DNA from 4 places in the Erwinia billingiae Eb661 genome. Region 3 is predicted to be linked to each of the others. Evidence: predicted binding sites of a transcription regulator. Region 3 holds the regulator's gene; each other region holds the start of a gene.
What was found. Region 3 encodes PurR, which represses purine synthesis genes. Its sites were predicted from a motif close to CANGCAAACGTTTGCNTG; they were not measured.
Positions count from the first base shown of each region.

Region 1 (3,115 bases), 1.3 Mb from region 3:
CGGTCGTGACTGGTCTTACACCGTGGAAGAGGGCAGCTGGTCGTTTACCGATGCGCAGGGCACGCTAAGCGCACTGCCTCTGCCGCAGGTGCCGATGCCTAATGCTGCCACCGCGCTGGCTGCGCTGCGCTGTTCCTCGCTGCAGGTGGATGATGCAATCATCTACCAATGGCTGGACAAGGCGATTCTGCCCGGCCGTTTTCAGACGGTCGCCGAGTCACCGAGGGTGATCCTGGACGTGGCGCACAATCCGCATGCGGCCAGCTATCTGGCGGGTCGACTCAGTGAACTGCCAAAAAGCGGCAAGGTTCACGCGGTGGTCGGTATGCTGCATGACAAAGACATTGCCGGTACGCTGGCCTGTCTGCAACCTGAAGTGGATTACTGGTATTGCGCGCCGCTGGACGGCCCGCGCGGTGCCAGCGCTGAACAGCTGAAGGCCCATTTGCCGACAGCGCAGACCTTTACCAGCGTGGCCGATGCTTATCGCCAGGCGCTGCAACAGGCTGAAGCGCAGGATATTGTGCTGGTGTGCGGATCGTTCCACACCGTGGCACAGGTTATGGAAACGAGGGAAACGGAGAACGGCAGTGGCCAGTAAGTTTCAGAACCGTTTAGTCGGGACCGTCATAATAGTTGCACTGGGTGTCATCATTCTGCCAGGCCTGCTCGACGGCAAGAAGAAGCACTATAAAGAAGAGTTTGCCGCGATCCCGCTGGTGCCTAAACCGGGCGACCAGCAGGAGAACGATCTGGTTCCTCCGGTAACGCAGTCTTTACCTTCGCAGCCGCCAGAAGGTGCAGCCACGGCGGTGGAAGGCAAAACGCCGGGCAATACCTCGCAGGCTGAAAGTGGCTCAACCGCGCCAAAATCCGCCAATAAGCCCAGCGTGATTTCCCCGCCGCCGATGGTCGAGTCTAAGCCGGTACAGCAGCCGAAGCCGGTGGAAAAACCGAAGCCGAAGCCGGTTGAAAAAACGGTTGAGAAACCGAAAGCGCAGCCGAAGGCCGAACCGAAGCCAGAACCTGCACCTCAGGCCGCTGAGCCGGAGAGCGCACCAACCGGTCAGGCTTACGTCGTCCAGCTCGGCGCACTGAAGAATGCCAGCAAGGTGAACCAGGTTGTCGCCCAGCTGCGTCTTTCCGGTTATCGCGCCTTTACCGTGCCTTCCACGCCGGTTCAGGGCGAAATCACCCGTATTTATGTCGGGCCGGACGCGTCGAAAGCGAAAATGCAGGCATCAATCTCAGAGCTGAAAGGCATCTCAGGATTGGGCGGCGTGGTGAAACCATATAGCGCTCGCTAACGTTAGCCTGTCGCTATTACTGTAAGAGTCTGCGCCTTGCCAACGGCCGTTTTCGGCCAGGCGCTTCACTCGGGTAAAACCGCCTTTTGGGCGGCTTACCCGATGCAAATCAAAAGATTGCAGTACCGGGCTGTCCGACAAGGTCGGATAGCCGCCAGCGCGCATGATTGCTGGTTTTTTTAGCAAATTGTTTTAATTAAACTGGCAAAGGAAAACCCTACGCAAACGTTTTCTTTTTCTGTTAGAATTCGCCCCGAACTGGATGCAGGGGCACAGTCGCTGGAAGAGTTCATGGTCTGGATAGATTACGTCATTATTGCGGTTATTAGTTTTTCGGCTCTTGTCAGCCTGATCCGTGGGTTCGTTCGGGAAGCATTATCACTCGTCACCTGGGGTTGCGCATTTTTTGTCGCCAGTCATTACTACTCCTTCCTCGCGGTCTGGTTCACCGGTTTTGAAGACGAACTGGTTCGAAATGGGATCGCCATTGCGGTGTTGTTCGTTGCCACGCTGTTAGTTGGGGCTATCGTCAACTTCGTTATTGGGTCGCTGGTTGAAAAAACCGGCCTGTCGGGTACCGACAGAGTGTTGGGAGTCTGTTTCGGGGCATTACGTGGCGTGCTGATAGTCTCAGCCATTCTGTTTTTCCTCGATACATTCACCGGATTTTCCAAAAGTCCGGACTGGCAACAGTCTCAGCTGGTTCCCCAGTTCAGTTACATCATCAGGTGGTTTTTTGACTACCTGAAAAGCACGTCGAGTTTTTTGCCCCGGTAATAGAACCTGGGTTGCGGCTTATGAGGAAATAACCACATGTGCGGTATTGTCGGGATCGCCGGATTTATGCCGGTCAACCAGTCGATTTATGACGCGTTAACGGTGCTCCAGCACCGTGGGCAGGATGCCGCAGGCATCGTAACCATTGATGCATTGAATTGCTTCCGCCTGCGTAAAGCAAACGGCCTGGTTAGCGATGTATTTGAAGCCCGCCATATGCAGCGTATGCAAGGCAATATGGGCATCGGTCACGTCCGTTACCCAACTGCGGGAAGCTCCAGTGCTTCCGAAGCGCAGCCTTTCTACGTGAACTCGCCTTACGGCATTACGCTTGCGCACAACGGTAACCTGACCAACGCGCACGAACTGCGTAAGCAGCTGTTCGAAAGCGGTCGTCGTCACGTTAACACCACATCAGATTCTGAAATCCTGCTCAATATCTTTGCTCAGGAGCTGGATCGTTTTCAGCACTTCCCGCTGGAAGCAGACAACATTTTTGCCGCTGTGGCAGCGGTTCATCAGCACGTTCGTGGCGCGTATGCCTGCGTGTCGATGATCATCGGCCATGGCATGGTTGCGTTCCGCGATCCTAACGGCATCCGTCCGTTGGTGATTGGCAAGCGTGGCATGAAAGACGGTCGCCATGAGTATATGGTTGCCTCTGAAAGCGTGGCGCTGGATACGCTCGGCTTCGAATTCCTGCGTGATGTTGCGCCGGGCGAAGCGGTTTACGTCACCGAGAAAGGTCAGCTGTTCACGCGTCAGTGTGCAGAGAACCCGAAATGCAATCCGTGCCTGTTTGAGTACGTCTATTTTGCCCGCCCGGACTCGTTCCTGGACAAAATTTCCGTCTACAGCGCCCGCGTTCGCATGGGCACCAAGCTGGGTGAGAAAATCGCCCGTGAGTGGGAAGACCTGGACATTGACGTGGTCATCCCAATCCCGGAAACCTCCTGCGATATCGCGCTGGAGATGGCCCGCATTCTGGACAAGCCATACCGTCAGGGGTTTGTGAAAAACCGCTACGTCGG
Region 1 is NC_014306.1:3,484,093-3,487,207, reverse strand. Features, by position in the region: gene folC (bifunctional tetrahydrofolate synthase/dihydrofolate synthase) at 1-601, shown strand, start outside; gene dedD (cell division protein DedD) at 591-1,307, shown strand; gene cvpA (colicin V production protein) at 1,599-2,084, shown strand; gene purF (amidophosphoribosyltransferase) at 2,121-3,115, shown strand, end outside.
Region 1: the regulator PurR is predicted to act here: its motif matches at 1,526-1,543, upstream of cvpA (colicin V production protein).

Region 2 (3,115 bases), 410 kb from region 3:
GCGTTTTTCAACGCGCTCAGGCGCTTCGCCGTGTCCGCACTCTGCAACTGGAAACTGTCAACTTCAGGCTGTTCGCAGGCCTGTCGCGCGGCATCGACAATCGGACGGTAGCCGGTGCAGCGGCATAGGTTGCCCGCCAGCGCCTGTTCAGCCTGCTTATGCTGCCAGCCATCACTGTTTTTTTGCAGCGTGAACAGCGACATCACAAAGCCGGGCGTGCAGAATCCGCACTGTGACGCGTGGCAATCCACCATCGCCTGCTGCACCGAGTGCAGTTTATTGCCCTGCTTTAAATCCTCGACGGTGATCAGCTGTTTGCCCTGCAGGCTGCTGACAAAGGTCAGGCAGCTGTTAGCGGTTTCATACACCATTTCGCCGTTTTCCACCCGGCCAAGGGTGACCGTACAGGCGCCACAGTCACCCGAGGCACAGCCTTCTTTGGTGCCGCTACGGCGTTTATTCTGACGCAGGTAGTTCAGCACGGTCAGATTGGGATCCAGCGACTCTTCGGTCACCAGCGTCTGATTCAGTAAAAATTGGATCATGCGGCTTTTACCTCACTGTGTGTCTGCCAGACGCACTGTCCGTTTACCCAGGTTGCAGCGATATTGCGATCGTCGCCCAGCGTCATCAGCACAAAGAGTTTTTCCCAGATGTCTTTGCTGTTGGCATGGCGCATCTGTTGTAAGGCGGAAACCGCCGGATCCAGCACCACGAAGTCGGCTTCTTTTCCTGGGCTGAAGTTGCCGATGCGGCTGTCCAGATCCAGCGCATGCGCGCCGCCCAGCGTGGCATGATAGAAGGCTTCACAGGCCGCCAGCTTGTAGCGCTGGAGCTGGCCCACTTTGTAGGCCTCGCCCAGCGTCTGCAGCATGCTAAAGGTGGTCCCTGCGCCGACATCGGTACCCATACCCATTTTCACCCCTTTCTGCCAGCAGGTGTTCAGGTCGAACAGGCCGCTGCCCAAAAACAGGTTAGAGGTCGGGCAAAATGCCACGGCGGAGTCGGTTTTGTGCAGGCAATCCCACTCTTCCTCTTCCAGATGCAGGCAATGTGCAAAGACGCTGCGGCGACCGGTCAGCTGATAGGCGTCATACACATCGAGATAATTTTTATGCGCCGGGAACAGCGACTTCACCCATTCAATTTCCTGCGGATTTTCGCTGAGGTGGGTATGCATCCAGGTATCCGGAAATTCGGCCTTCAGCTGGCTGACCTTGCTCAGCAGTTCCGGCGAAGAGGTCGGCGCAAAGCGTGGCGTCAGCGCATAGCTGAGGCGACCCTTGTTGTGCCAGCGCTCAATCAGCGCACGCGTTTGTTGATAGCTCTGCTCCGGCGTTTCGGTCAGGTAATCTGGCGCATTGCGATCCATCATTACCTTACCGGCAATCAGCCGCATCCCCAGCCCGTCGGCGGCGGTAAACAGCGCATCGACCGACTCGGGATGCACGGTGCCAAACACCAGCGCCGTGGTGGTGCCATTGCTCAGCAGCTGGTGCAGGAAGAAGGCCGACATTTTGGCGGCGTGCTGCGGGCAATGGTACTGGCTCTCCACCGGGAAGGTGTACTGCTGCAGCCATTCCAGCAGCTGCTCGCCATAGGCACCGATCATTTCGGTTTGCGGGTAGTGAATATGCGTATCGACAAAACCGGGAACGATCAGCTTGCCGCGATAGTCGAGCACGGGAACGTCGTCGGCAAGCTGAAGGCGCCCTTCTTCCCACGGCTGCAGCGATACGATTTCACCGCCGTTCAGCAGCAGCAATCCATCTTCAATATAACGAGCCTGTTCGGGAAGCTGCGTCGGCATGTCCACAACGGCAGTAATATCAAAAAAGCTTCCGCGAATAGCCTGAGTACAGGTAACTGACATAGCGATTCCTTGGGGAAAGAGTTCAACCCTTTCTTTTGTTATTGCAGGTGATGACCTTTATTTCAAATTGCAATTGTTATGCCAGATCGCGATAGCGTTATTTATGATTAATAATCAACAGGTTAATGGGGGTTTTATGACAAGCTCATGTCTGCCTGCCAGTTAATCGTGTGCGCAACCGGTTGCCTTCCTCCGCAAACGGTTGCATTGAGGGATTATTATTTAAACACCCCAACTATTGGCACTGCGCGGCAAAAAGGCGCACTAAAAAAAGGCAGCGTGCGAATTAAATGCACCAACAGTGTGCAGATCGGTTTAGTAAATAAATCATAACCTTTTCGTCCTTATCAGCTTACCTTTGAAATGGTAAGGTGGCTGGAATTGAAAATACCTTGAGGAACAGTGAGATGATTGTATTTGTTACTGGCGCTACCGCAGGATTCGGAGAAGATATCACCCGCCGCTTTATTGCTCAGGGGCATAAAGTGATCGCCACCGGCCGCCGTCAGGAGCGTTTACAGGCGCTGAAAGAGGAGCTGGGTGACGCTGTATATACCCTGCAACTGGACGTGTGCAACCGTGCCGGTATTGAAGAAGCGCTGGCCAGCCTGCCCGCCGACTGGCGCAATATCGACGTGTTGGTCAACAACGCCGGTCTGGCGTTGGGCATCGAGCCGGCGCATAAAGCCAACGTCGATGACTGGGATCTGATGATCGACACCAATAACAAAGGCCTGGTGTATATGACCCGCGCGGTGTTGCCGGCCATGGTTGAGCGCAATGTTGGCCACATCATCAATATCGGTTCGATTGCCGGCAGCTGGCCTTACGCCGGCGGCAACGTGTATGGCGCCACCAAAGCCTTCGTGCGTCAGTTCAGCCTGAATCTGCGCGCCGATTTGCATGGCACCGCGCTGCGCGTCACCAATATTGAACCAGGCCTGGTTGGCGGCACCGAGTTTTCTAACGTGCGCTTCAAGGGCGACGATGCCAAAGCGGACAGCGTGTATGACGGCGCGGAACCGTTAACGGCAGAAGACGTGACCGAAGCGGTGTACTGGGTGGCGAACCTGCCTAAGCACGTCAATATCAATACGCTGGAGATGATGCCAGTCGGTCAGACGCTGGCAGGTTTGAAGGTGCACAAGGCGTAATGTTAGACGGAGCGCAAGCGCTCGGGCGATAACGATGAAAACAGGCTGCAGATGCAGCCTGTTTTCATTTACCACACCCGGTTAAATC
Region 2 is NC_014306.1:2,580,262-2,583,376, forward strand. Features, by position in the region: gene xdhA (xanthine dehydrogenase small subunit) at 1-545, opposite strand, end outside; gene guaD (guanine deaminase) at 542-1,873, opposite strand; gene ydfG (bifunctional NADP-dependent 3-hydroxy acid dehydrogenase/3-hydroxypropionate dehydrogenase YdfG) at 2,281-3,027, shown strand; gene hrpA (ATP-dependent RNA helicase HrpA) at 3,109-3,115, opposite strand, start outside.
Region 2: the regulator PurR is predicted to act here: its motif matches at 2,045-2,062, upstream of guaD (guanine deaminase).

Region 3 (3,115 bases):
CTCAGCCATCAGTTATACCGTGCGGCAGCTGGAAGAATGGCTTGCCGTGCCGTTGTTTGAGCGTCGCCACCGTGATGTGGTGCTGACCGATGCGGGACGAGTATTTATCCAGGAGGGCCGCAGTGTCATCAAAAAAATGCTCGCCACCCGACGGCAGTGCCAGCAGGTCGCTAACGGCTGGCGAGGGCAAATTAATATCGCCGTCGATCGCATCGTTAAATCTCAGCGAACCCGACAGCTGGTAGTCGACTTTTATCGGCACTTTCCGGATATGGAACTGCATCTGTCAGCAGAAGTTTTTAACGGCGTCTGGGATGCGTTGGCCGACGGGCGGGTGGATGTGGCCATCGGCGCGACACAGGCTATCCCGGTAGGTGGCCGCTTCGCCTTCCGCAATATGGGCGCGCTCAACTGGCGCTGTGTGGTTGCCGCGGATCATCCGCTGGCACGTCAGCACGCAGAAACCAGTGAAGAGGCCATTGGCGAATGGCCTTCACTGGTGCTGGAAGATACCTCAAGAGCCTTGCCGAAACGCACCACATGGACGCTGGATAATCAGCGGCGGCTGGTGGTGCCAGACTGGGAAAGCGCATTTGACTGCCTGCTGGCGGGCTTATGCGTGGGGATGGTACCGGGCCATCTGGCGCAACCGCTGCTGCAAAAAGGCGCTTTGCATGAATTGACGCTGGAAGGCGGATTTCCGGACAGTCCGTGCTGCGTGAGCTGGTCTGAGCAGCAGGCTTCACCGGCGCTGAGCTGGTTGCTGGATTATCTGGGTGACAGTGACACGCTGAACAGTGAATGGCTGAAGGAAGAGCCCTGAGCCAATTGGGTGTGCTGAGGGAGAATTCGCCCTCAGCACTGAGCGGGACTAGCGGCGGTAATCCAGGAAGGGACCATCGGCAACCGAACGGCGTTCGATCAACGTAGGATGTACTTCAATCGTCTGCGGTTCTTCACGCTTGCTGGTGATACGATCTAACAGCATATCGAAGGCGGTTTCGCCCAGCTGTTCTTTTGGCTGGTGAACCGTGGTCAGGGCCGGTGTGAAGTAACGGGCGTTGCGTACGTTATCGTACCCGATTACCGATATATCCTGCGGAACGCGCAGGCCCATCTCATCAGCCGCACAAATTGCGCCCATCGCCATCACATCGCCACCGCAGAACACCGCCGTTGGACGCTGCTTCTGCGAGAGGATTTGCTGCATCGCCTGGTGACCTGATTCAGGTTCGAAATTGCCCTGAACCAGCCACTCGTCACGCAAGGTAATCCCCGCTTCAGACAATGCTTTCATAAATCCGGCAAGACGGCCACCGCCGGTGTTGCGCTCCATCTGACCCGGGATGACACCAATATCTCGATGCCCACGGTCGATCAGATAACGGCCAGCCAGATAACCGCCTTCAAAGGCGTTGTCTTCTACCGTATCGGTAAAGTCACCGCGCGATTTGCCCCAGTCCATCACCACCATCGGAATATTGCGGTTATCTTCCAGCATGGTGATCAACTCGTCAGGGTATTCGGAACACATCACCAGCAGGCCATCCACGCGTTTCTGCGCCATCATCGACAGATAGGCCTGCTGCTTGGCAAGATCATTGTGGGCGTTACCGAGGATCAGCGTGTAGCCTTTGGCAAAACAGCGGTTTTCAATGGCTTCAATAATTTCGGCGAAATAGGGCGCCTCGCTCGAAGTAGCCAGCAGCCCGATGGTTTTGGTGTGATTCACCTTCAGACTACGGGCAACCGCGCTGGGTGAATAGTGGAGCGCCTTAATGGCGGCCCACACGGCTTCCCGCGTTTCTTCTGCAACGAAACGGGTCTTGTTGATGACGTGGGAGACGGTGGTGGTGGACACCCCGGCTTGCTTTGCCACATCTTTAATTGTTGCCATGAAATAACTACTCCTGCGCCTATCTTAACCGTTTGATAAGCCTGTTGTTAATCGTTTGCCTGGTGAGATCGAAAACCTGACGTCTGAAGTCGTTTTTTAGTTGCTGTCCGGAGTCGTCAGGAAGGAAAAAGCGCTGATTAAAGACCGCTAAACACCTTAAGGTGCGGGCCGTTGCGCAACAAAAAAAGAATTCTAACAAGGCTTGGCAGAGAAAACGAGATTTTTACCGTCAAGTATGGGAAAATTGATGGCATCATAAACTGTAGGGCTATTTAGGATTAAAAATGGATACCGATCTGAAGTTCTCTTTACTGACCACGGTTTGCGCACTGTTGATGATTATGGCGTTTAGCTTCACCGCGATTATGCATTAAGTGCAAACAGGGCCGGTCTGACGATCGGCTCTGAGTATTTCCGCTATCGAATGGTTTTTGGCGTCATCATCCGGCGGGCACCAATATAGTGGCGCTGCCAGTAATCATCTGCCAGAGCGCTGACCTGAATATCCTTGCCAGTACGTGGCGACTGAATAAACTTCCCACCACCCAGATACACGCCAACATGATCTGCCGTCTCGCGCCCGTTAATGCGGAAGAAGACTAAATCGCCTTTCTCCAGCTCATCACGCTTTATCGAAGCCGCATCATGCAGGTGATACATCTCATTCGCCGTGCGCGGGATTTTAAACTTCACTAAATCCTTGTAGGCATACCACACCAGGCCGCTGCAATCGAAGCCGGTTTTAGGCGACGTTCCGCCCCATTGGTAAGGTTTACCCAGCTGGCCCATCAGTTTGGTCATCGCGGTTTCACGGGCTTTTTGATAGCGGGCGCGGTGAGCTTTACTTAACTTTAATGGCGCAGAAACAGAGTCTGACGTCAGCTCTTCAGCAGTATCGACAACCTTGCCACGATGGCGGCCATAGCGTTTATTTCCGGCGTTTAAGGTGGTTTTCTTTTTGTATTTGCTGGAGTGCAACGGGGCAGTCTGAACAGAGGCGGTTTGCAGCGAAGGTTTCTTTTTAAGCTTCAACTTTTGTACTGAGGTTAAGCGAGATTTTTTGCTGGTGGATTCTTTAACTTTTTTGGTGCTGTTGGCTTTAACCGGTCGGCGTTTACGTCGCTCATCCTCTCGGGCAGGCGTGCCGCTATCTGCCTTATGATGATTTGCATTAATAGGGGCATGTGGCGATGCGTGCGCCATATTGAAAAACAGCTG
Region 3 is NC_014306.1:2,168,008-2,171,122, forward strand. Features, by position in the region: gene punR (DNA-binding transcriptional activator PunR) at 1-823, shown strand, start outside; gene purR (HTH-type transcriptional repressor PurR) at 872-1,897, opposite strand; gene cydH (cytochrome bd-I oxidase subunit CydH) at 2,182-2,271, shown strand; gene EBC_RS11410 (C40 family peptidase) at 2,315-3,115, opposite strand, start outside.

Region 4 (3,115 bases), 1.7 Mb from region 3:
CCCGGCACCAGCCAGTAAATCAGATAGCCAATCCCGACCACGGTGATCAACACCAGCACCAGCGCCAGCCCGATAATTTCGCGGCCGTGGTTCAGAAACTCACTGGTCGGGGTTTTCCAGCCATCGGCAAACAGCAGCGGCGGGATAAACAGCACCAGGAACAGCTCGGGATCGAAGTCGACGTGCAAACCAAACGTCGGCCAGGCGAGCAAGGCACCCATGGCGATCTGCACCAGCGGCAGTGGGATTTGAAACGGAATGATGCGGGCAGCGACGCCTGAGAGCGACACCATCAGCGTCAAAATGAGGATGGTAAAGAAGATTTCCATGTTGTCCTTATCTGTCTTCCTGCGAAATACACAAATGCCAGTCGGAACGATCGACCTGAGAGAATAGTAAAACAAAAATGCGGTGGGTTTAAAAACAGGAAGTGCGCTATCGAGGGATTAATGCATTTAAAGGCTAAAATCAGGGGCCGACGGGCGGCCCCTGACGGTTTAGATCGCCCAGCCGCCGGCATAGAATGCCACCAGCGCCACCGCGATAATCACCGTGCCGGCGTTCAGCTTGCGCCATTCGCCCGCAAAAATACGGCCAATCACCAGTGAACCGAAGCCCAGCATGATGCCGGTCACGATATTACAGGTCAGCACGATAAACACCGCGGCCAGCAGGCCGGACATCGCATCAACAAAATCGTCAAAATTGATTTTTGATACGTTGCTCAACATCAGCAGGCCGACATACATCAGCGCCGGTGCCGTGGCATAACCCGGCACCAGATAGGCCAGCGGCGACAGGAACAGGATCACCAGGAACAGCAGGCCGACGACGATTGCCGTCAGGCCGGTTTTGCCGCCCGCCGCCGTACCGGCCGCCGATTCGATATACACCGCCGCAGGCGATGCGCCCACCAGACCGGCGAAGATGCTGCTGACCGAGTCGGTGGTCAGTGCCTTGCCGCCGTTGATGATCTGATTGTCTTTGTCCAGCAGGTTAGCCTGCCCGGCAACGGCACGGATGGTGCCGGTGGCGTCAAACACCGCAGTCATCACCAGCGCCAGCACGCTTGGCAGTACCGCAGGCTTCAGCGCACCCAGAATGTCCAGACTGAACACCAGCGAATGACCATTGGCATCATTCAGGCTTGGCATGGCAAACAGCCCCTGGTACTTCACCGCCGGATCAAAAATCAGCCCGAGAATGGAAATGGCGATAATGGTCAGCAGAATGCCGCCCGGCACGCGCAGCTTTTCCAGACCGAAAATTGCCGCCAGGCCAACCATCGACATCATCACCGGGAACGAGGCGAAATCACCGAGCGCCACAGGCAAGCCCGGCGCAGGGTTTTTGACCACCAGGCCAACGCCGTCCGCGGCGATCAGCAGCAGGAACAGGCCAATCCCAACGCCCGTGCCGTGCGCCACGCCCATCGGCAGATTACGCAGGATCCACGAACGGATGCCGGTAGCGGAGATGATGGTGAACAGGATCCCCATCAGGAACACCGCACCCAGCGCCACCGGCACGCTGATATGCTGTCCCAATACCAGGCTGAAGGCGGTAAAGGCGGTCAGTGAGATTGCACAACCAATCGCCATCGGTAGATTGGCCCACAGGCCCATGATCAGCGATCCGAAGCCCGCTACCAGACAGGTGGAGACGAAGACCGCCGTCGGCGGAAAACCGGCTTTGCCGAGCATAGACGGCACCACGATCACCGAATAAACCATGGCAAGGAAGGTGGTCAGGCCCGCCAGAATTTCCTGACGGACCGAACTGCCGCGCGCAGAAATGTTAAACCAGCTGTCCAGCGAACCGCCGGGCTGATGAGAAGGAGTCGACATAGTGAAAAATCCCCTGAGATTTCTTATGAGTTATTGATGCGTGACGCATGAAGCTGACTGATTCAACGTTTCACCATCCCAGGACGCACTGTTCACAGACCGCGAAAACCCGTTAGCCGGGCAACGTTCGGAAAAAAGGCAAACGTTTACTACGTCACGCATTAAGCCGCACTATTTTAAAGGCAAACGATTATCCAGCCTTTATCAGTGCATTATCAACTCCTGATCGCACCTATATTTGCAGCAACCTGAAACGCAGGGGCATTTCAGGCAGAAATCCATTCAGTCGAGCTTCACTTCACCGCCCTGTTGCAGCGCACGCTGCCAGGCGGCACGGTTTTGCACTTTCGCAAGCCAGGCCTGGATGGCCGGGGAGTTGGCGGCACCGCCTCGCGCGGTCAGCGCCTGGATCGGGAAGCTCATCTGCACGTCGGCAATGCTGAACTGCTCGCCGGCAAACCACGCGTGGCTGGCCAGATGCTGTTCGATAAATTCGCGATGGGTCGCCAGCTGTTTATCCAGATAGCCTTTCTGCACGCCCTTACCAAAGGCATTGCCAATGGGACGCAGCAGCCACGGCACCGGCGGCTTGCCCATCCGGCTGAAGATCAGCTTCATCACCAGCAGCGGCATTAACGACCCTTCGGCATAATGCAGCCAGTAACGAGACTGCAGGCGCTCGTCCTCATCATTTAGTTTCAGGCGATTTTCTGCGTCATAACGCTCGGCGAGGTATTCAAGGATCGCGCCGGATTCGGCAATCACGCGATTTTCGTCGGTGATGACCGGGGATTTACCCAGCGGATGCACTTTTTTCAGCGCGTCCGGGGCCAGCATGGTGCTCTCACGCTGATAGCGTTTGATCTGGTAAGGCACTTCCAGCTCTTCCAGCATCCAGAGCACACGCTGCGATCGGGAGTTATTCAGATGGTGAACGGTGATCATGCTCTAACCTTGTGTTATACGAAGAGTTATCAGTATAGACCCTCCGCCACAGCCTGATGCCGCTCACTTCCGCTAAGACTCCAGCAGGATTGCGCCGGTGCCGCGCTCGCTCAGCCTGTCGTCCGGGTTGCGCAGCGGGCAATCCTGCATCGACAAACAGCCGCAGCCAATGCAACCGTCCAGATCGTCACGCAGCCGGGTTAAGGTTTCGATGCGCCGATCCAACTCCTCGCGCCATTTCTCGGTCAGCACCTTCCACTCTTTCGGCGACATGCGGTTTCCCGCCGGCAGCTGCATCAGATGGTCACCAATGGTGGCCAACG
Region 4 is NC_014306.1:420,405-423,519, reverse strand. Features, by position in the region: gene EBC_RS03315 (Na+/H+ antiporter) at 1-329, opposite strand, end outside; gene EBC_RS03310 (NCS2 family permease) at 498-1,847, opposite strand; gene EBC_RS03305 (glutathione S-transferase family protein) at 2,130-2,792, opposite strand; gene soxR (redox-sensitive transcriptional activator SoxR) at 2,865-3,115, opposite strand, start outside.
Region 4: the regulator PurR is predicted to act here: its motif matches at 1,983-2,000, upstream of EBC_RS03310 (NCS2 family permease).